Regions from separate parts of the Streptosporangium sp. NPDC049644 genome, predicted to be linked through region 4. Evidence: riboswitches for the same ligand, from Rfam matches in the RefSeq annotation. Region 4 holds a riboswitch; each other region holds the start of a gene.
The links. Region 4 has a riboswitch for cobalamin ahead of metE (5-methyltetrahydropteroyltriglutamate--homocysteine S-methyltransferase). Riboswitches for the same ligand answer to the same signal wherever they lie in the genome.
Positions count from the first base shown of each region.

Region 1: it holds a riboswitch for cobalamin, as region 4 does, so the genes downstream of both, bluB (5,6-dimethylbenzimidazole synthase) here and metE (5-methyltetrahydropteroyltriglutamate--homocysteine S-methyltransferase) in region 4, are expected to answer to the same signal.
Region 2: it holds a riboswitch for cobalamin, as region 4 does, so the genes downstream of both, AB0J58_RS15800 (ABC transporter substrate-binding protein) here and metE (5-methyltetrahydropteroyltriglutamate--homocysteine S-methyltransferase) in region 4, are expected to answer to the same signal.
Region 3: it holds a riboswitch for cobalamin, as region 4 does, so the genes downstream of both, cobN (cobaltochelatase subunit CobN) here and metE (5-methyltetrahydropteroyltriglutamate--homocysteine S-methyltransferase) in region 4, are expected to answer to the same signal.

Region 1 covers NZ_JBFAOJ010000045.1:11-2,615, reverse strand. The annotation lists gene AB0J58_RS24145 (transposase) at 1-511, opposite strand, end outside; gene AB0J58_RS24140 (helix-turn-helix domain-containing protein) at 508-1,116, opposite strand; gene AB0J58_RS24135 (hypothetical protein) at 1,335-1,499, shown strand; cobalamin riboswitch at 1,582-1,781, shown strand; gene bluB (5,6-dimethylbenzimidazole synthase) at 1,811-2,455, shown strand.
Region 2 covers NZ_JBFAOJ010000023.1:13,424-19,818, reverse strand. The annotation lists gene AB0J58_RS15815 (iron ABC transporter permease) at 1-1,295, shown strand, start outside; gene AB0J58_RS15810 (ABC transporter ATP-binding protein) at 1,292-2,359, shown strand; gene AB0J58_RS15805 (NUDIX domain-containing protein) at 2,390-2,884, opposite strand; cobalamin riboswitch at 3,116-3,312, shown strand; gene AB0J58_RS15800 (ABC transporter substrate-binding protein) at 3,482-4,678, shown strand; gene AB0J58_RS15795 (iron ABC transporter permease) at 4,744-5,754, shown strand; gene AB0J58_RS15790 (ATP-binding cassette domain-containing protein) at 5,751-6,395, shown strand, end outside.
Region 3 covers NZ_JBFAOJ010000006.1:93,607-100,001, forward strand. The annotation lists gene cobN (cobaltochelatase subunit CobN) at 1-2,776, opposite strand, end outside; cobalamin riboswitch at 2,808-3,012, opposite strand; gene AB0J58_RS05140 (precorrin-3B synthase) at 3,028-4,515, shown strand; gene AB0J58_RS05145 (precorrin-8X methylmutase) at 4,512-5,138, shown strand; gene AB0J58_RS05150 (precorrin-2 C(20)-methyltransferase) at 5,236-6,395, shown strand, end outside.
Region 4 covers NZ_JBFAOJ010000094.1:8,021-14,415, reverse strand. The annotation lists gene AB0J58_RS35650 (PEP/pyruvate-binding domain-containing protein) at 1-175, shown strand, start outside; gene AB0J58_RS35645 (GNAT family N-acetyltransferase) at 350-1,357, opposite strand; gene AB0J58_RS35640 (O-acetyl-ADP-ribose deacetylase) at 1,571-2,089, shown strand; gene AB0J58_RS35635 (GNAT family N-acetyltransferase) at 2,047-2,634, opposite strand; gene AB0J58_RS35630 (superoxide dismutase) at 2,700-3,302, opposite strand; cobalamin riboswitch at 3,382-3,600, shown strand; partial or broken gene metE (5-methyltetrahydropteroyltriglutamate--homocysteine S-methyltransferase) at 3,705-5,936, shown strand.

The DNA.
Region 1 (2,605 bases), on a different contig from region 4:
ATTTGCGGCGTAGGGTTCGGGGCTGTGGCGGTGGTCGCCCCCAGACCCAGGGGTGGGCGCGGGCGTTGAGTTGCGCGGTGGCGAGGGTGACCGCGTGGGCGATCTCGGTGGCATCAGCGAAGGTCTGCCCGGCGAACGCGGCCCGGCGTAGCAGCCGCCACCAGCCCTCGGCCAGGTTCAGCCAGCAGGCCTTGATCGGGATGAACACCTGGCGGATCCGTGGATGGCGCAGTAGCCATTGGCGGACCTTCCAGCTGGAATGGCTGGAGAGGTCGTCGGTGATGACCACGATCGGGCCGCGCCGGTTGGCCTTGCCGATCTGGGTCAGCAGCTGGATCCAGCCGTCGCTGTTGCGCGAGGGCGCACAGAAGGTGAGTTCGGTGCCGTCGCGGATGCGCAGGCCGCCGTATACCCAGCTCTTGTCGGTGCCGCGGGAGTAGGTCAGCGGCGCTTTGATCCGGTGTCCGTCGGGCGACCAGGCGGGCGCGGGTGCGAAGGTGCGCGGGGTCACCGGTCCCAGCTCGTCGGCGCAGATGACCGTGGTGCCGGGTGGCGGCTGGGCGTAGAGGCCGATGACCTCGGCTCTTTTGGGGCGAAGTCCGGATCGGTCGAGGTGGTCCAGGAGCGGGGATGGCGCCAGCGGACCTTCTCCGCTCGCAGGATCCGGCGGACCTGGCTGCGCGCGATGACGATGCCTTGGGCGCGGGCGGCGGCGGTCAGACTGTCCAGCGTCCACTCGGCGGGGCCGGCCTCCTCGTCTGCGGCCAGGTCCCCGGCCTCGTCGCGGACCAGCCGTCCGGGCGGAGTCGAGCGCGCCAGCGCGATGAGCTGCCCGCGTTCGAGCTCGGTGATGCGTGGCTTGCGGCCTGCCCCGGGCCGATCGCCCAGCCCGGCCAGGCCTTCGGCGTTGAACCGCTCGATCCGCTCGCGCACGGTCTGCATGTGACAGCCCAGCTTGGCCGCGATGGCACTGGTGCGCAGCCCTTGCCAGCTGAACACGATGATCTGCGCTCTCCTGATCCAGTCGGCCGGGGCATGACGAGCCCCGGCCAGCTTGCGGATCTTCCGCTCCTCTTCAGCGTCCGTCGGCGGACGCGCATGCAGCAGTTTCGGCATGACAATCCCCCTGAGACCATCATTACCCCCAGGTCAGCAGGGATCTCCGCCCTCATTCAGGAACGCAGCACTAGGCCCTCGACAGCCGGTTGCCGAAAAGAACGCGAGCCCTCCCGACGACGAGGACCAGGAGCACGCCGAGGTGCCGGCGTCTCGCGGCGCCGAGCTGGTCGACGCGATTGCCGAAAGAATCCGAGCCACCCGGGTAGGCCCAGGACATGAGCAAAGACAAGCCCACACCGTGGGACGAGGGCGCCAAGGCGCGCATCATGTCCAACACCGCGAAGAACCCGAACAGCCCCAGCGCCAAAAGCGACCTGGGCCGCAAGGCCCAGTCCGGCGCGGACAAGAACGCTCACCGGCAAGGCGGCAAGCGTCGCTGAGAATTGCCGAATTGTTCTTGTAAGGGGTCAAGGACCCGGCCCGGCCACAATCGCAAGCGGTGAGGTGATCAACTACCATACTCTCGGCGAACTGTTGCGAGGTGCCTTGCGGTCGCGAGGAGAATCGGGAAGCCGGTGTGATTCCGGCACGGGCCCGCCGCGGTGACCGGGAAGCCGCCGTCCACGTGCGAAGCACAGCCACTGGCTCGTAAGGGCTGGGAAGGCGGGCGGTCAGGCGTTGATCCGGGAGTCCGAAGACCGGCCTCGCGCCCATCGCCCCGCCAGGGGCACGACGCAGCGGGAGCCTGCCCATGAACAGCCAGCTTTACGATGTCATTCATCGCCGCCGCGACGTGCGAGGCCAGTTCACCGGCGGACCCGTGCCGGACGAGGTGCTGCACCGCGTGCTGTCGGCGGCTCACGCCGCCCCCAGCGTCGGGCTGTCCCAGCCGTGGGACTTCGTCGTGGTGCGCGACGCCGAGATCCGCGGCGCCTTCCACGACCACGTCCAGCACGAGCGGGCGACCTTCGCCGCCACCCTCGATGGCGAGGCCGCCCGGCGGTTCGCCCAGATCAAGATCGACGGAGTGCGCGAGTCGACGCTGTCCGTCGTGGTCACCTATGACCAGGACAGGGGCGGTCCCGCGGTGCTCGGCCGCCACGCCATCGCCGACGCCGGCCTGTACTCGGTGTGCCTGGCCATCCAGAACCTGTGGCTGGCCGCGACCGCCGAACGGCTCGGCATCGGCTGGGTGTCGTTCTACCGTGAGCCTTTTGTGCGGGACCTGCTCGGTATCCCCGTTCGGATCCGTCCGGTCGCGTGGCTGTGTCTCGGTCCCGTCACCCACCTCGAAGAGGCCCCTGATCTGGAACGGCACGGATGGCGGCGACGGCGCCCGCTGGCCGCCGCCATCCATCACGACCAATGGGGGACGAGCGGCCTCGGCCACCGTTAACTCACCCAACCTGACGCCACCATCGCCTCGAGCGCCCGACTGCTGGGCGCAGCCGCGCCACCATCTACTGACCATGAAATCTCGGCGTGACGATGTGCACGGGGCCGCTTCCAGTTCGTTGTTCGCGTAGGTGTAGACCTGAAGGTATGA
Region 2 (6,395 bases), on a different contig from region 4:
CCGATCTGCCGGCCCGCCGTGTCTTCGCCGTCCTGGCCGTTCTGCCTCTCGCGGTGCCGACCTACATCGCCGGTTTCGCCTGGGTGTCCACGGTGGATGGTTTCGAGGGCTTCTGGGCGGCGGCCCTGGTGCTGACGCTGTGCTCCTATCCCTATGTCCTGCTGCCGGTGGCCGCGGCCCTGGCCGGTGCCGACCCGGCTCAGGAGGAGGTGTCGCGATCGCTGGGCCACGGCGGCTGGCGCACCTTCACACAGGTGACGCTGCGCCAGATCCGCCCCGCGATCGCCGGCGGCGGGCTCTTGGTGGCGCTCTATGTGCTGTCGGACTTCGGCGCGGTCTCGATCGTGCGCGCCGACACCTTCACCCGCGCCATCTTCCTGGCGTTCGACCTCGGCTTCGACCGGACCGGCGCGCTGGTGCTGTCGACCGTGCTCGTGGCGCTGACCGTGCTCGTCCTGGCGGGGGAAGGCGCGACCCGGCGGCGCGGGGCTCGCTACGCCCGGTTGAACGGCACCCGCCGCCCGCCGGGCAGGGCCGGCCTGGGCCGGGCGCGCTGGCCCGCGGTGGCCGCGCTGCTGGCCGTCGCGGTTTCGGCTCTCGGCGTCACCGCGTTCAGCCTCGCCCGGCGGATGGCCGAGGGTGTCTCCCGCCCGGGAACCTGGCCGGAGGTGATGGTGGCCGCGGGCAACTCCCTGTGGCTCTCCCTGGCGGGGACGGCGTTGACCATGTTGCTCGCGCTGCCGCTGGGGGTGTTGAGTGCCCGTGTGCCCGGTCGTCTGTCCGCGACGCTGGAACGGCTCGGCTACCTCAGCCACTCCCTGCCCGGGGTGGTGATCGGGTTGTCCCTGGTGTTCTTCGGGATCAACGTCGCCTACCCGCTCTATCAGACGACCTGGCTGCTCGCGCTCGCCTACGCCGCGCTCTTCCTTCCGCTGGCCGTCACCGCCGTCGCCACGGCGACGGCCCAGGCGCCGCCCGTACTCGAAGAGGTCGCCCGGTCCCTGGGGCGCGGGCCGCTGGCGGTGCTGGGTACGGTGACCCTGCCGCTCACGCTGCCGGGCATCGGTGCCGGCGCGGCGCTGGTCTTCCTCACCTGCATGAAAGAACTGCCGGCGACGTTGTTGCTACGCCCGACCGGTGTCGACACCCTCGCCACTGAGCTGTGGACGAACACGGCGGTGGCCGCCTACGCCGGTGCGGCGCCTTATGCGGTGTTGCTCGTGGTGTTGTCGTCGGTGCCCACGTGGCTGCTGGCCGCGCGTACCGGGATTCTCAGCAAGGAGGTTCAGCGGTGAGCCGGTTGGAACTACGCGGGATCGTCCGGCGCTACGGAACTGTCGCGGCTCTCGACGGTGTCGATCTTACCGTGCCGAGCGGCACCCTGACGGCTGTGCTGGGTCCCTCCGGTTGCGGGAAGACGACCTTGCTGCGCTGCGTCGCGGGCTTCGAGCGGATCGACGCGGGCGAGATCGTCGTCGACGGGCAAGTGGTCGCCGGCCCCACCGCGCACACGCCGCCCCAGCGGCGCCAGATCGTGATCGTGCCGCAGGAGGGCGCGCTCTTTCCTCATCTGTCGGTACGCGACAACGTGGGATACGGGCTGAGCCGGGCCGAGCGGCGTCGTGGCCGGATCGACGAGGCACTGAGCCTGGTAGGCCTGGCCGGGTACGGCGAGCGGATGCCGCATCAGATGTCCGGAGGACAACAACAACGGGTGGCGGTCGCCCGCGCCCTGGCGCCGCGGCCTTCTCTCATCCTGCTGGACGAGCCGTTCAGCGCGCTCGACGCCGGACTGCGCGCGGAGTTGCGGCACGATGTGCGGTCCGCGCTGCGCGCGGACCGCGCGACCGGGATCCTCGTCACTCATGACCAGGGCGAGGCACTGTCGACGGCCGATCAGATCGCGGTCATGCGCGAAGGCGTGATCGTCCAGCACGGCTCACCCACGAGTGTCTATCGCTGGCCCGCCGACGCCTGGGTGGCCACCTTCGTCGGTGACGCGATCCTGCTGCCCGCACAGGCCGAGCCCGGCCACCGCGACGATCCGGCGGTGTTGAGCACCGCGCTCGGTCCGGTCGCGGTGGCCGGACTCCCTTCCGGTCACGGGGCGCTCACCGTGCTGGTACGTCCCGAACAGGTCCGGATCACCGCGCCACCGGCCCCGCAGGCCGTGATCGCGACCGTGACCGGCGATGACTTTCACGGCCACGACGCGCTGGTCACCGTGCGCCTGCGCGACGGCACGCACGTCACCGCGCGAATACCGGCTCCGGCCGACCCGATGGCCACCGGCACCAGGGTCGGCGTCCAGGTGGAGGGCACCGGCCTTGCCTGGCGTGTCCCGGAGCCCGCCGAGTAGCCGGACAGGTCGCCCCGCCAGTCCGTGCCCCTAGTGATCGTTTCGTTCGAAGTACTTCGCCACGATCCTGGTGTGCAGCGGTAACGCCAGTTCCCTCGGCCCGTCGATCAGCAGCCACTCCGTCGTCTCGGCCGTGGACGTGACCGGCGGGAGGGCGGCCGAAAGGGTCCTCGGCCCCAGAGCGAAGATCAGTACGGTGCCGTCGGGGGCGCTGAGCACGTCGAGGAGGCGCACCTCGTCCGCGTCGACGACGATTCCCGTCTCCTCCCGGAGCTCCCGGACGGCCGCCCGCTGCCAGGACTCGCCCATGTCGACGTAGCCGCCGGGCAGGGCGAGCCCGCCCCGGTGTGGTTCGACGTCACGGCGGATCACCAGCAGGCCGTCGTCGACCGGCAGCACCATCACCGCGACCGGCAGCGGGTTGAGGTAGGAGGTGTTCCGGCAGCCGGCACAGGTGCGCGGCCAGGACTGGCCGGGGGTGAAGGCCGCACCGCAGAAGGAGCAGTGCGAGTTCCTGATCGTCACGATCGTGAGACTAGACCAGTCTCCCGTACGGAGGGGCTGACCCGCCATCCAGGCCGAGCCGAGCTGCCGGCGGTCCGCGCGAGCCAGGTGCGGGTGCTGGACGGCCCGGCGTACTCCAACAGGTCCGGGCCGCGCGTGGTACGGGGGCCTCGCCCAGATCCTCCACAGTGTGCGCGCCGGTGCTCCCGTCGAACGCGGGGAGGCACGCCGAGTCTGACAGGGGGTGCGCTCTTTGTCGTTGATGGGTGGTGTGCGAGCATGGTCGGCGTAGGCGAGCGCGGAACGAGGAAGCCGGTGTGAATCCGGCGCGGTCCCGCCACTGTGATCGGCGAGCGAATCCCGACGAAGCCACTGCCCGCGAGGGTGGGAAGGCCGGGACGAGCCTCGACCCGAGAGCCAGGAGACTCACGCGGTCGCCTCCTCGCAGAAATTGGGGCGGATCTCCCCAAGAGAGGAACGGCGATCGCCATGCCTGGACCTCGGCCTACCGGCCCTGGGCATGCTCGGCGTGCCGGACTCTCCTGGTGACCCGGCCTCCCAACCGTCGCGGAGGCCGTCGAGGAACGGCGTCCGCGGCCCGCCTTCAGGAGAGCATGCATGGGCATCCCCCGCTCGATCACCGCAGCACTGCTCGCATCCTTATTCGCCGTCGCCGCCTGTGGCACCCCGGAGGCGGCCACGCCTGCGGCCCCGGCGGCCGAGGGCCGCTGCGTCACCGATTTCGACGCGGGCCGGGACTACTTCCCGGTCAAGCAGAAGGTGGAGCACGCGACGAACTTCACGTTGACCTACGCCAAGAACTATCAGGTCCTCACCGTCAAGCAGCCCGCCCCCGGCGCCAAACCGGAGACCTACGTGCTGGTGCGGTGCGGCACTCCGGCTCCCGCGCTCACCGGTGAGCTGGCCGCAGCGGTCACCGTCGAGACCCCGATCGAGCGATTGTTCTCCGCTTCGACGACCCACCTGCCGTTCATCACCGACCTGGGCGTGCTGGAGCGGCTCAGCGGCGTTTCGTCGGCCGGGTACATCACCTCGGCTCAGGTGCTGGCCCAGGTGAAGGCCGGGAAGATCACCGAGTATGCCAAGGGGCAGGAGGTCGACACCGAGAAGGAGATCGCCGCCAAGCCGGATGTGCTGATGAGCGGCGGCACCGAGGACAAGTCCTACGGCCCGCTGCGTCAGGCCGGGATCAAGGTGGTGGCCAACGCGGAATGGCTGGAGTCCACCGCACTGGGCCGCGCCGAGTGGATCAAGGTGATGGCCGCGCTGACCGGTACCGAGGCCAAGGCCGGCGAGGTGTTCGGCAAGGTCGAGGCCGACTACACCGCCCTGGCCGCCAAGGCCAAGGCGGCCACACCGGTCACCGTGCTACCTGGCCAGATGTATGAGGGGCAGTGGTCGGTGCCCAACGGAGGCAGCTACGTCGCGGGACTGATCAAGGACGCGGGCGGCACCTACCCGTGGGCGGACACGCTGGGCCCCGGCAGCACCACCCTGGACCTGGAGGCCGTCCTGTCCAAGGCCAAGGACGCCAAGGTGTGGCTCGCCAACGTGAACGAGTGGAAGAGCCTGGCCGATGTGGAGAAGACCGACCCGCGTTATGCCAAGTTCGGCGCGTTCGAGTCCGGGAGCGTCTGGTCGGCGAACAGGACGCTCGGGCCTGGGGGCGGCAACGACTTCTACGAGCGCGGCGTCGGCCACCCGGACCTGATCCTGGCCGACCTGGTCGCGATCTTGCACCCAGACCTCGCGCCCGATCACGCCTTCACCTTCTACCAGCAGCTGACCAAGTGACGGCTCCGGCCCTCCCCGATGTTCCGGAAGCGGCCCGACGCCGCCGGAGCGTCGTCCTGGTCGTCATGGGGATCACGGTGCCGCTGGCGTTCGCGCTGGCGGTCCTGCTCGGCTCGACTTTGATCCCGCTGAACCAGGCGCTGTTCGCGCTGTTGCGTGGCACCGGCGCGGATCCGGGGGTTCAGGAGATCATCTGGACGGTACGGCTGCCGCGCGCCATCACCGCGGCTCTGGCCGGAGCGGCCCTGTCGGTCTCGGGAGTACAGCTGCAGACCCTGTTTCGCAACCCGCTGGCCGAGCCGTACATCCTGGGGGTGAGCTCGGGCGCGAGCCTGGGCGTCGCCCTGGTGATCATCGGGTGGGGCGGCGCGGCGGGCGCGTTCACCGCGGGTGTCGCGGGCCTGGGCCGCGCGGGTGTGGTGGTGGCCGCCTCGGCCGGTGCGGCCGCGGTGCTGGGGCTGGTGCTGGTGCTGTCGCGGCGGGTCAGGTCGGTGGTGACGCTGCTGATCATCGGCGTGATGGTGGGGTCGGCCGCCGTCTCGGTGATCACCTTGCTGCTGGTCTATACCGAGCCGCAGCGGGCCCAGCAGTTCATCATGTGGGGTCTGGGCAGCTTCGCCGGCACCACCTGGGGAGACCTCGGGGTGTTCGTGCCGGTCTGCGTGGCCGCGCTGGCGGGCGCGCTGGCCGGGGTCAAACCGCTCAACGCGCTGCTGCTGGGCGAGAACTACGCACGCACGATGGGTGTGCGGGTCCGGGCGGTGCGCACGCTCACCCTGCTGACCTCCTCGGTGCTGGCCGGGGTGGTGACCGCCTACTGCGGGCCGATCGCCTTCCTCGGCCTGGCGGTGCCGCACGTGGCCCGGCTGCTGCTGGGCACCGCCGACCACCGGGTGCTGATGCCCGCGGCCGTCCTGCTGGGCGCCGCCGTGGCGCTGGCGTGCTGCGTCGCCACCCAGGCACCGGGCAGCGGGGTCGTGCTGCCGCTGAACGCCGTGACCACCATCCTGGGCGCGCCTGTGGTGATCGCCGTACTGCTGCGCAGCCGCGCGGCCCGAACCGGATTGGCGGTATGAGCATGGGCTTGGAACTGCGCGGACTGCACGCCGGATACCCCGCCAGGCGGGGGCAGCGGGAGCGTCGCGTGCTCGACGACCTGGACACCGAGGCTGTGGCGGGGGAGTTGACCGTGCTGATCGGTTCAAACGGGACCGGCAAGTCCACGCTGCTGCGCACCATGGCCGGGCTCCAGCCCGCGCTGGGCGGCCAGGTGCGCGTCGACGGCGTCGGCATCGAGACCCTGGCCGCCGCCCATCTGGCCAGGAGCCTGGCCGTCGTGCTCACCGAACGCGACCTGCCGCCGCTGTTGAGCGCCCGCGAACTGGCCGGGCTGGGCCGTCACCCGCATACCGGATTCACCGGACGGCTGTCGCCCGGTGACCACGAGGTCATCACGTGGGCGTTGACCGCCGTGAACGCGGGCCACCTGGCCGACCGGGCGGTGAGTGAGCTGTCCGACGGCGAGCGCCAGCGGGTGCTCGTCGCTCGCGCCCTGGCCCAGGAACCGGCGGCGATCCTGCTGGACGAGCCGACCGCCTTCCTCGACGTCACCTCCCGGGTCTCCCTCATGGGCCTGCTGCGCCGCCTGGCCCGCGAGAAGAACCTGGTCATCGTGGTCTCCACCCACGATCTGGAGCTCGCGCTGCGGGTCGCCGAC
Region 3 (6,395 bases), on a different contig from region 4:
GGACGGTCACGTCGATCCTGGGCCGGCCGAGTTCGGCGAGCGGGACCGGTTCGAGGCCGCTGACCCGGCGGGACGCCTCATCCCAGACCGGCCGCACGCCGAGCAGCGCGAGCACCTCCGCCACGTCGTCGCCCGCCGTGCGCATGGCACTGGTGCCCCAGACCGACAGCCCGACGGAGCGCGGCCACTCACCGGTGTCGGACCGGTACCGCTCCAGCAGGGAGTCGGCCATGGCCTGCCCGGTCTCCCACGCCAGCCTGCTGGGCACCGCCCGGGGATCGACGGAGTAGAAGTTCCGCCCGGTCGGCAGCACGTTGACCAGCCCGCGCAGCGGCGACCCGCTCGGCCCGGCGGGGACGTAACCGCCGTCGAGCGCGTGCAGCACCGCGCCGATCTCGTCCGTGGTCCTGGCGAGCCGGGGCACGATCTCCCCGGCCGCGAACCCGAGCACCTTCTCCACGGCGGCCAGGACCCCGGAGCCGGGGTCACCCCCGCCGGCCAGGACGGACGCGGTGACGGGGGAGACGGCGAACGGGTCCCAGCCGCGCTCCTCCATGCCCTCGACGAGGGCGCGGGCCAGCGACTCGGCCTCGTCCACGCTCACCCTCGCGGCGCCGCCGTCCTCGGCCAGGCCGAGGGCCTCACGCAGGCCGGGGAGTGCCTCCTGACCGGCCCAGATCTGGCGGGCGCGGAGCATGGCCAGCACGAGGTCGACGCGGGCCTTCCCCTCGGGGGCGTCGCCGAGCACGTGCAGGCCGTCGCGGATCTGGACGTCCTTGACCTCGCAGAGCCATCCGTCGACGTGCAGCAGGAAGTCGTCGAACCCGCTGTCCTGCGGCCGGTCGTCGACGCCCAGGTCGTGGTCGAGCCTGGCGGCCTGGATCAGCGTCCAGATCTGCGCCCGGACGGCGGGCAGCTTGGCCGGGTCCATGGCCGCGATCGAGGCGTGCTCGTCCAGCAGCTGCTCCAGCCGGGCGATGTCGCCGTAGGTCTCCGCGCGGGCCATCGGCGGCACCAGATGGTCGACCAGTACGGCGTGCGCCCGCCGCTTGGCCTGCGTGCCCTCACCGGGGTCGTTGACCAGGAACGGGTAGACCAGCGGCAGGTCGCCGAGCGCCGCGTCGGGGCCGCAGGAGGCCGACATCCCCGCCGACTTGCCGGGCAGCCACTCCAGGTTGCCGTGCTTGCCGACGTGCACGATCGCGTGCGCGCCGAAGTCGTCGGCCAGCCACCGGTAGGCGGCCAGGTAGTGGTGGCTCGGCGGCAGGTCGGGGTCGTGGTAGATGGCGACCGGGTTCTCCCCGAAGCCGCGCGGCGGCTGGACCATCACCACGAGGTTGCCCGCGCGCAGCGCGGCCAGCACGATCTCGCCGTCGGGGTCGCGGCTCCGGTCGACGAACGACTCGCCCGGCGGCGGCCCCCAGTGCGCCTCGACGTCGTGCCGCAGGTCCTCGGGCAGCGTCTCGAACCACGCCCGGTAGCGCGCGGCCGGGATCCGCACCGGGTTCGCGGCCAGTTGCTCCTCGGTGAGCCAGTTCCGGTCCTGGCCGCCCGCCGCGATCAGCGCGTGGATCAGCGCGTCGCCGTCCAGTTCCGCCACGCCGGGGAAACCGTCTCCGAGGTCGTACCCGGCCTCCGCCATGGCCGTGAGCAGCCTGACCACGCTGGCCGGGGTGTCCAGGCCGACCGCGTTGCCGATCCTGGAGTGCTTGGTCGGGTACGCCGACAGCATCACCGCGATCCGCCGTTCCGGTGCCCTGACGTGCCGGAGCAGGCCGTGCCGTACCGCGATGCCGGCCACCCGCGAGGCCCGCTCGGGATCGGCCACGTACACGGTCAGGCCCTCGTCGTCGACCTCCTTGAAGGAGAACGGCACGGTGATGATCCGCCCGTCGAACTCGGGGATCGCCACCTGGGAGGCCGCGTCGAGCGGGGACAGGCCGTCGTCGTTCTCCCGCCAGGCGTCCCTTCCCGTGGTCAGGCAGAGGCCCTGCAGGATCGGCACGTCCAGCTCGGCGAGCGCGCCGACGTCCCACGCGGAGTCGTCCCCGCCCGCCGAGGCGGTCGCCGGGCGGGTGCCCCCGGCGGCGAGCACGGTGACCACCAGGGCGTCCGCGGCCCGGAGCGTGTCGAACAGGCCGGGCTCGGCGCTGCGCAGGGAACCGCAGTAGACGGGCAGGGCCTGGCCGCCCGCCTCCTCGATGGCCAGGCAGAGCGTCTCGACGAAGGCGGTGTTGCCCGCGACGTGGTGCGCGCGGTAGTAGAGCACGCCGATGACGGGGCCCTCGGTGCGTCGCGCGACACGTTCGAGGGGGCCCCAGCCCGGGGTGGGCGCGGGCGGTGCGAAGCCGTACCCGGTGAGCAGCACCGTGTCGGAGAGGAAGGCGTGCAGCTGGGCCAGGTTCGCCGGACCGCCGTGCGCGAGGTAGGCGTGCGCCTCGGCGCAGACCCCGCCGGGCGCCGTGGACAGCTCCATCAGCTCGGCGTCGGGGGCCTGCTCGCCACCGAGGATCACGACGGGCCGCCGGTCGGCGAGCAGCGCGTCCAGCCCGTCCTGCCATGCCCGCCGGCCGCCGAGCAGCCGCACGACCACGAGGTCCGTGCCCTCGGTCAGCGCGGGCAGGTCCTCGGCGGACAGCCGCGCCGGGTTGCCGAGCCGGTAGTTCGCGCCGCTCGTCCGCGCGCTGAGCAGGTCGGTGTCGGAGGTCGACAGCAGCAGGACGGCGGGTGGCGCGGGTGGTGCGGCCGATCGTGGGGTGGGCGGCACGGAACGCATGCGGAAGTCCTCCCTCGGGGTCCTCGCCCCGGGTCGTCGTCGTCGCGACGGCAGGAGTCTCCTGGCTCCCGGATCAACGCTCACCCCGGCCTTCCCGTCCGTTGCCGGACCGTGGCCTTCGGTGGGGTTCGCTCCCCGGTTACAGTGGCGGGACCGCGCCGGTTTCACACCGGCTTCCTCCCTGCGCCGTCGCCTAGGTCACACTATGCCAGGCGGACATCCGTAAAGAAATGGGAGCTACCATCCACTGCGTGTCAATAACCGACCCTCCCGGAAGAACCCGGGCCGACGTGTGTCCCGGAGCGCTCCAGGTGCACGCCGCGGCCGACGGCGGCCTGGCACGGATCAGGATTCCCGGCGGGGCGCTCACGGCGCGTCAGCTCCGCGTGGTCGCCGCCGCCGCCCGGGAGCTCGGATCCGGCGTGATCGAGCTGACCTCCCGGGCGAACCTCCAGGTGCGCGGCCTCCCGCCGCAGGACGGCGACCCCCTTCCCGCCATGGACCCGGCACGCGACGACGCGCGCGTTCCAGGCGTCGGGTCTTCTCCGGCCGGGGCCTTCGCACGTGACGACGCGCGCGTTCCGGACGACGACCGGCGGCCTTCCCCGGCATCCGACCTCGCCGTGCGGCTGGCCGCCGCCGGGCTGCTGCCGTCGGCCACGCATGAGCGGGTACGCAACATCGTGGCCTCGCCCCTGGCCGGGCGGGCACCCGCGAGCCTGCTCGACGTCCGTCCGCTCGTGTCCCGGCTGGACGGGGAACTCCGCGCCCGGCCCGCGCTCGCCGACCTGCCCGGCCGGTTCCTCTTCGCGCTCGACGACGGCTCGGGCGACATGGCGGCTCTCGGCGCGGACGTCACGCTGCTGCCGGTCGATCCGGTGGACGCCTCGGTGGACGATGTCTCCGAGGTGGCGCTGCTGCTCGCCGGTGCCGACCGGGGGCTGCGCGTCCCCGTCTCCTCCGCCGCCACCGGCATGCTCGCGGTCGCCGAGGCGTTCCTGGCCGAGCGCGCCGAGCAGGGGTCGGGCGCGTGGCGGCTCGCCGAGCTGACCGACGGCCCAGGACGGGTCTCGGCCCGCGTTCTCGGGACGGAGCCGGCTCTCCGGCTGTCCGCCCCCGCCGTACGACGGGCGCGGGCGGCGGGGGAAGGCACGGTCGGGGTCATCGCGCAGCGTGACGGAAGATCGGCCCTCACCGTTCTCGCCGCGCTCGGGCGGCTCACTGCGGCCCAGCTGGAGGCGCTCGCCCGGGCGGCCGAGCACGGCGGGGGAGAGGTCCGGGTGACGCCGTGGCGGACGATCGTCGTCCCAGACCTGCCGCCGCGGGAGGTCGACGGCCGGCGGGCGGCGCTCGCGGACGCGGGCCTGGTCTGCGACCCGGGGTCACCGTGGCTGGGCCTGACCGCCTGCGCCGGCCGGCCCGGATGCGCCAAGGCCCTCGCCGACGTCCACGCCGACGTCCACGCGGGTGTGCACGCGGGTGTGCACACGAACGGCGGCACCGGCTCCGAGTCCGGCGCGGGCGGTCCTGGCGGCGTCCGCCCCCCGCTGAGCCGCACCCGTGCGCTTCCCGTGCACTGGTCGGGCTGCGAGCGGCGATGCGGACGCCCGCGCGGCCGGGTCGTGGACGTGGTCGCGACCGGAGACGGATACCGCGTCGAGGCGGACGGCGTGAGCCGTACGTTCGCCGACGCCGAGCAGACGAGCGCCGCGGTGGCGGCGACTAGAGAGGAAAAGTGATCGACTACATCAGGGACGGGGCGGAGATCTACCGCCGCTCCTTCGCCACCATCCGCGCGGAGACGGACCTCGGCGGCATGCCGCCGGGCGTCGCACAGGTCGCTGTCCGCATGGTGCACGCCTGCGGCATGGTCGACCTCGTCGACGACCTCGCGTGGTCGCCGGGAGTCGTCACGGCGGCGCGCGGGGCGCTGCGCGACGGCGCGCCCGTGCTGTGCGACGCCATGATGGTCGCCTCCGGCGTCACCAGGCGGCGGCTGCCGAAGGCGAACGAGGTGATCTGCACGCTCGGCGACCCGCGGGTGCCGGAGCTGGCGCTGCGGCTGGGCACCACCCGCAGCGCCGCGGCGCTGGAGTTGTGGCGCGACCGGCTCGACGGCGCGGTGGTCGCGATCGGCAACGCGCCGACCGCGCTGTTCCGCCTGCTCGAACTGGTCGAGGAGGGTGCCGGACGCCCGGCCGCGGTGCTGGGCGTGCCGGTCGGCTTCATCGGGGCCGCGGAGTCGAAACTGGCCCTGGCCGAGCACCCGGCCGGACTCGACCACCTGGTGGTGCACGGGCGCAGGGGCGGCAGCGCGATGGCGGCGGCCGCGGTCAACGCGGTCGCGAGCGAGGAGGAGTGAGCGGGTTGAGCAGGGATCTCGGGTGCCTGTACGGGGTCGGGCTCGCGATGGCGGCGGCTGTCGTCAACGCGGTCGCGGGTGAGGGGGAGTGAGCGGGTTGAGCGAGGGTCTCGGGTGCCTGTACGGGGTCGGACTGGGGCCGGGAGACCCGGAGCTGGTGACGGTGAAGGCGGCCAGGCTGCTCGGCGCGGCCGACGTGATCGCCTACCACAGCGCCCGGCATGGGCGGAGCATCGCCAGGTCGGTGGCCCTGCCCTACCTGCGGGGAGACCAGGTCGAGGAGGCGCTGATCTACCCGGTGACCACCGAGACCACCGACCACCCCGGCGGATACCAGGGCGCGCTCGACGACTTCTACGCCGACTGCGCCGTGCGGCTGGCCGCGCACCTGGACGCCGGACGCGACGTGGTGGTGCTCTGCGAGGGCGACCCGCTCTTCTACGGCTCCTACATGCACATGCACAAGCGGCTCGCGCACCGGTACCCGACCGAGGTGGTGCCGGGGGTGACCTCGGTCAGCGGGGCCGCCGCGGTGCTCGGCCGCCCGCTGGTCGAGCGGGACGAGACGCTGACCGTGCTGCCCGGCACGCTCCCGGCGGACGTGCTGGCCGAGCGGCTGGCCGCCGCCGACTCGGCCGCGGTGCTGAAACTCGGCAGGACCTTCGAGAAGGTCCGCGCCGCCTTCGCCGAGGCCGGTCGCCTCGACGACGCCTGGTACGTCGAGCGGGCCACCACCGGCGAGCAGCGCATCGAGCCGCTGGCGGACGTCGACCCCGCCTCGGTCCCGTACTTCTCCCTCGCGCTGCTGCCCAGCCCGCTCGTTCCGCTCACGGAGGCCGCGGCCGGAACCGACGCGACCCCGCTCGTGGTGGGGGACACCGGCGATCGGGACGTCTCCCGGTCCTCGCTCGGGACGGAGATCGTCGGCGATCGCGGGGAGGAGGCCGGGGGCGACCGGCGTGGCGAGGTCGTCGTCGTCGGACTCGGCCCCGCCGGGCGGCCGTGGCTGACCCCCGAGGTACAGGACGCCCTCGCCCGGGCCGACGAGCTGATCGGCTACGGCCCCTACCTCGATCGGGTGCCGCCCAACCCGCGCCAGCGCCGCCACCCCACGGACAACCGGGTCGAGGCCGAGCGCGCCGCGCACGCGCTGGGGCTGGCCGCCGCCGGATCGCGGGTGGCCGTGGTCTCCTCGGGCGATCCGGGGGTGTTCGCCATGGCCAGCGCGGTGCTTGAGGTCGCGTCCGAGCCGAGGTT
Region 4 (6,395 bases):
CGCGGTCGTGACCGACATGGGCGCGCCCCTGTCGCACGCCTCGATCGTCGCCCGCGAGCTCGGCATCCCGGCCGTGGTCGGCACCGGCAACGCGACCATGCGCCTGCGCGACGGCGACCGGATCCGGGTCGACGGCGAGCGCGGCACGGTCGAACTGCTGGCACCGCCCCCGTGATCCCCGGAGTCGCCGAGCGGGTGTTCCAGCCGATCCGCCCCGTGCTTCTCCGGACACGCCCTGCCCCCTGGAGGTCGTCTCCCCGTCGCGGGGAGGCGAAGCACCTCAGCGAGTGAGCAGGTCGATCACGCCTGTGGTGCCCTCATCACCGTGGCCGCTGCCGTCCCCGGGGTCTCAGCGCGAAGGCCCTCGGGTACCGGCGGCGAGCATGCGGACCATCAGCCGTTCGTGGAGGCCGGGGTCGTTGGTGTGCGGCTCGGACTCGCCGGTGACCTCGAAACCCAGGCGCCGGTACAGCCGGGCAGCCCCGTCGTTGCCGTCCACCACCCACAGCTGGATCCTCCGATGTCCGTGCTCGGCGGCCCACGCGACGACCTCCTCGACGAGCAGGGCGCCGATCCCGGCGCCCCGCGCGGCCGGGTCGACCCACATGCCGTACACCTCGACCGCCCCACCCCGGCCTTCGGGCACCCAGCCGCCGACGACCCCGGCTACCCGGCCGTCAACGACCGCGACCGCCTTCACCCCGCGCTCCGGCAGCATCCCGGCACGCCACCGTGCCTCGTCGTACGCCTGTTCCCGCCCGAGCGAGGAGGAGAAGGCCTCCGGTGCGTCCGCCAGTGCCGCGAGCCGGACATCACGGAACGTCTTCCAGTCCTCGGTCGTCAGACGACGGACCTCGGCCCGACCCGCCTGGAATCCATCTCTGCGCCCGGTCAGGGCCAGCTCGCCGACGACCTGATCGCCGCTCTTCTCGCCGGTCGGGCGAAAGCCGAGCCGGAGGTAGAAGCGCTCGGGCCCGCGCTCTCCCGGCGCCCAGGTCACCGTCACGCGGTCCTGCCCACGTCTGCGGACCTCCTCGCACACGGACTCCACCGCGAAGCGGCCATATCCCCGCCCCTGCTGGTCGGCGGCGATGTTCAGCCGCCAGATTCCGCAGCGGGGCGTGTCATCCGGGTCGTCCGGGTTGAAACGGACCATGAAGAAGCCCATGACGAAGCCCACCGGCTGCTCGCCGTCGAAGATCAGTCGAGGCCAGGCGACCTCAGGTCGCGCGTACGCCTCGGCGAGTGACCACGCGACCGGGTCCACGAACTCCTCCTGGTCGGGTCGCACCTTCAGCCGGCACGCGGCCTCGACATTGTCCGCGGTGATCTTCTCCAGGCGAAGCGACGAAGACATGCTGACAACCTACAGATCGCCTCCGAGAACTCAACGGGATAAATGCCGCCCTCCTGGTCAGGCTCCCCGGACAGGCCCGGCGACTGGCCCGCTATCCCGGCGACGTCGCGCACCTGACCCTGCCTGGAATCACGAGAGCCGAGTGGTACCGAAACGACCAAGGGGTTCGGTTGTTTCGGCCGAGGGCGGAGTTCCGCTGGCAGACTCGATCTCATGGAGATCACGCTGGTCCAGGGGGACATCACCGCGCAGGATGTCGACGCCGTCGTCAACGCCGCCAACTCCTCGCTGCTGGGGGGCGGCGGGGTCGACGGGGCCATCCACCGGCGCGGTGGTCCCGCGATCCTGGCCGCCTGCCGCGACCTACGGGCCTCGCGCTACGGCAAGGGGCTGCCGACCGGCCAGGCGGTGGCCACCGTCGCGGGCGACCTGCCGGCCCGCTGGGTCATCCACACCGTCGGACCGGTCTTCTCCGCCGCCGAGGACCGCTCGCACCTGCTGGTCTCCTGCTACCGCGAGTCCCTCCGGGTCGCCGACGAGCTGGGCGCGACCAGCGTCGCCTTCCCCGCGATATCCACCGGCGTCTACAGCTGGCCCATCGACGACGCCGCCCGCATCGCGCTCGACGCCGTACGCACCATTCCGGCTCAGGTCACCGATCTCCGGTTCGTCCTGTTCACCCCGGACGCCTACATCGCCTTCGAAAAGGCCCTCACCGCCGCCGGATCTTGAACAGACGTGGTCAGGGTGAAGAGCGACAGCTGGAGTTGGGGGTAGAGGTCACGGGGCAGGGGGCCGCTCTCCTGCCAGCCGAGATGGCGGTAGAGGTCGGCGGCGGGGCTGTCCGGATCGGTGATGAGCCAGGCGGTGGACCAGGCCGCGGTCGCCCGGGTGAGCAGGGTCCGGCCGATTCCCTGGCCCTGGGTGTCGGGGTGGACGAACAGTTCGGCGACCTCCAGGGCGCCGTGGGTGAGCGCGGCCGCGGTGTGCGGGCCGAAGGCGCGGACAACGGCGTCGTAGACGGGGTTGCCTGACAGGTCGGTGGGGGTGGGCCAGCCGTAGCAGATCCCGGTGAGCCGTCCGGTGAGATCGCGGGCGGTCAGGGCGGTGAAGCCCGGCCGGACGGTGGAGGCGGCGAGTTTGGCGGGGTATCCGGCGAGCTGCTCGGGGGTCTCCGACCAGGGCGGGGCGGCGTAGCAGTGCCGGTACAGGTCGATGACCTCGGCGGCGACGGCCTGGGTCCGTGGTCCGTCGAGCCGATCACAGTGGCGAGGCATCCGGGCTCCCGGGGGGATGTGCGGCGCCGGGCCTGCCGGCCGGCGCCGCTGTTCGATGAGGGCACTTATCCCTGGGTGGCTGCGGCGAACCGGGCGGCGACGTCGCTCCAGTTGACCAGGGACCACAGCTTGGCCACGTAGTCCGGGCGGACGTTGCGGTACTGCAGGTAGTAGGCGTGCTCCCAGGCGTCGAACACCAGCAGCGGGGTTGAGCCGATGCCGACGTTGCCATGGTGGTCGTAGACCTGCTGGACGATCAGCCGCTTGCCGATCGGTTCGTAGCCGAGTACGCCCCAGCCCGACCCCTGAACGGTCTGGGTGGCGGTGGTGAGCTGCTTGGCGAACGCCTCGAACGACCCGAAGTTCTCGTCGATCGCCGCGGCGAGATCGCCGTCGGGACGGTCTCCGCCGTCCGGGGAGAGGTTGTCCCAGAAGATCGAGTGCAGGACGTGCCCGGACAGGTTGAACGCCAGGGTCTTCTCCAGCCCGACGAGCCCGCCGAACGCGTCCTTGGCGCGGGCCTCCTCCAACTGCTCCAGGGTGTCGTTGGCGCCCTTGACGTAGGCGGCGTGGTGCTTGGCATGGTGCAGTTCCAGGATCTCCCCAGTGATCGCGGGCTCCAGCGCCGCGTAGTCGTAGGGCAGGTCCGGCAGCGAGTAGATCGACATAGGGACACTATTGCAAGTAAGTCGCAACTGCGGCAAGCATGCATAAGGGATGGATGCGGCGGCGGCCGCCCCGCGGGTTAGACTCCTGGACGCGGATGGTTCGTCCAGGTCCCTGGGATCTGGACGTCGTAAGAGGGAACCCGGTGGGAATCCGGGACTGCCCCGCAGCGGTGAGTGGGAACGACCGCCGTCACACGCACTGGGTCTTTCGGCCTGGGAAGCGACGGCCAGTAGGACACGCCTGTCTCAGGTGTGGCGCCCACGAGTCCGAAGACCTGCCTTTCGCCCGTGCGCCGTTCGGCGTGCGGTGGTCCGCGGCCTCGTGGGAGGGCCAGGGACGCGCGCCGTTCACGCGCTCCTTCCTCCTGCCCGGCCGCCCGTGGCTCAGCGAGGGAAGCTGCCATGCAAACGACGATCCTCGGATATCCCCGTATCGGGGCACACCGGGAACTGAAGTTCGCCACCGAGGACTACTGGGCCGGGCGCTCCGACGCCGCCGCCCTGGCGAAGACGGCCGAGGTCCTGCGCCGGGAGGTCTGGACGGGCCTGCGCGACGCGGGCCTCGACACGATCCCGTCGAACACGTTCTCCCTCTACGACCAGGTACTCGACACCAGTGTCATGGTCGACGCGGTGCCCGGCCGTTACCGGCACCTGACCGGCCTGGACCGGTACTTCGCCATGGCCCGCGGCGTCCAGGACGTCCCGGCGATGGAGATGACCAAGTGGTTCGACACCAACTACCACTACATCGTGCCCGAGGTCGGGCCGGACATCCGGTTCCGGCTGGCCGGCGGGGCACGGTCCAAGCCGCTGGCCGAATACGCGGAGGCCCGGGACCTGGGGGTGGAGACCCGCCCGGTGCTGGTCGGTCCCCTCACCTATCTGCTGCTCGCCAAGGCCGCGCCCGGCGCGCCCGCCGGGTTCCGGCCTCTCGACCTGCTCGACGAGCTCGTCGAGGTCTACGCCGACCTGCTGGAACGGCTCGCCGGGGCGGGCGCGCGGTGGGTACAGCTCGACGAGCCCGCCCTGGTCGCCGACCGGAACGCCGAGGAGATCGCCGCGCTCGCCCGTGTCTACGAACGCCTCGGCGAGTTGCCCAACAGGCCCCGGATTCTGGTGGCGGCCTACTTCGGTACGGTCGGCGCGGACGCGCTGCGCACGCTGGCCGCGACCCGGGTCGAGGCGGTCGGTCTGGACTTCGTCGCCGGGCCGGGAAATCTCGGCGTGCTCGCCTCCGTCGGCGGACTCCCCCGCAAGACCGTCGTCGCCGAGGTGGTGGACGGCCGCAATGTGTGGCGTACCGACGTTCAGCGGGCGAAGGCGACCTGCGCGGTCCTGCTCGGCCTGGCCGACCAGGTCGAGGTGAGCACCTCCTGCTCGCTGCTGCACGTCCCGATCGACCTGGACGCCGAGACCGCGCTGGCCCCGGCCGTCCGAGGTCGTCTGGCCTTCGCCCGGCAGAAGGTCGCCGAGGTCGTCGCCCTCGGCCGGGTCTCACCTTCCGCCGCCCCCGCCCCCGGAACCGCCACGGTCGACCACCGGGTCCGGGCCCGTCTCGACATGCTCGGTGACGGGGTACGCCGTGGCGACCGGGCCGCGAGGTTCGCCGCCCAACGGGCCGCGCTGCGCCTGCCGGACCTGGCGACCACGACCATCGGCTCGTTCCCGCAGACCTCCGAGATCCGCAAGGCCCGTGCCGCTCACAAGGCCGGGCGGCTCACCCACGCGGCCTACCGGCAGGCCATGAGGGAGGAGGTCGAGCGAGTGATCGCCCTGCAGGAGGAACTCGGCCTGGATGTCCTCGTCCACGGCGAGCCCGAACGCAACGACATGGTCCAGTACTTCGCCGAACGGCTCGACGGATACGCCGCCACCGATCACGGCTGGGTCCAGTCCTACGGGTCGCGCTGCGTCCGCCCGCCGATCCTGCACAGCGATGTCTTCCGGCCGGAGCCGATGACGATCGGCTGGGCCACCTACGCGCAGTCCCTCACCGACAAGCCCGTCAAGGGCATGCTCACCGGCCCGGTCACCATGCTCGCCTGGTCGTTCGTCCGCGACGACCAGCCCCTGGCCGACACCGCCCGCCAGGTCGCCCTCGCCCTCCGCGACGAGATCCACGATCTGGAGGCCGCCGGGATCCGCATCATCTAGGTCGACGAGCCCGCCCTGCGCGAACTGCTGCCGCTCCGAGGGGACGAGCACGCCGCCTATCTGGCCTGGGCCGTCGGCGCGTTCCGGCTGGCCACCTGCGGAGTCGCCGACTCCACCCAGATCCACACCCACATGTGCTACTCCGAGTTCGGGGAGATCATCGATGCGATCGGCGATCTCGACGCCGACGTCACCAGCGTCGAGGCCGCCCGCTCCGACATGGAACTCGTCGCCGACCTGCGCGACGCCGGCTACCGGAACGGCATCGGCCCCGGCGTCTACGACATCCACTCGCCCCGCGTCCCGTCCGCCGAGGAGATCGAGCAGAACCTGCGGCGCGCACTTCAGGCTGTCGACCCGGCCCGCCTGTGGGTCAACCCCGACTGCGGCCTGAAAACCCGCGACTACCCGGAGACCATGGCCTCCCTGCGCAACATGGTCACCGCCGCCAGGGCTGTCCGCGTGCCGCCGGCCTGACACAGGGGCACTCGTCCCATCGCCGGCACCCGGCGGTGGGGCGAGTCTCCGGGTCGGCGGTGCGGACCGCTCAGTCCGCCCCCGGGGGGAAGCGGCCACACCTCCTCTGGACGCGCTGGATCTGCTGCTCCCGGTGATCGACTTCGGGCAGGAAAAGGCGTACAGCCCGTCGGCGCCGGTCAGTGGATCGCCTACGAGCTGGTGATCGCGAACTGGGTGCTGGTCGCCACCATCGCCACCGGCGTCTCCCGCGCCCTCTCCCGCCGGTGACCGCGAGACGGACCGCCTCCTGTCAGCTCTCCGTACAGCATGACACCGTGATATTAAACATCACTTTCCTGGATAAGTACCCCAACCCCTCGCGTCGCGCGAAGCAGAAAATATGCGGGGAAACTACACGTTGTTAGTGCAATTAGAAATTGGCACCATTGTCTGGTGCGACTCAAGTACGGTTTGACC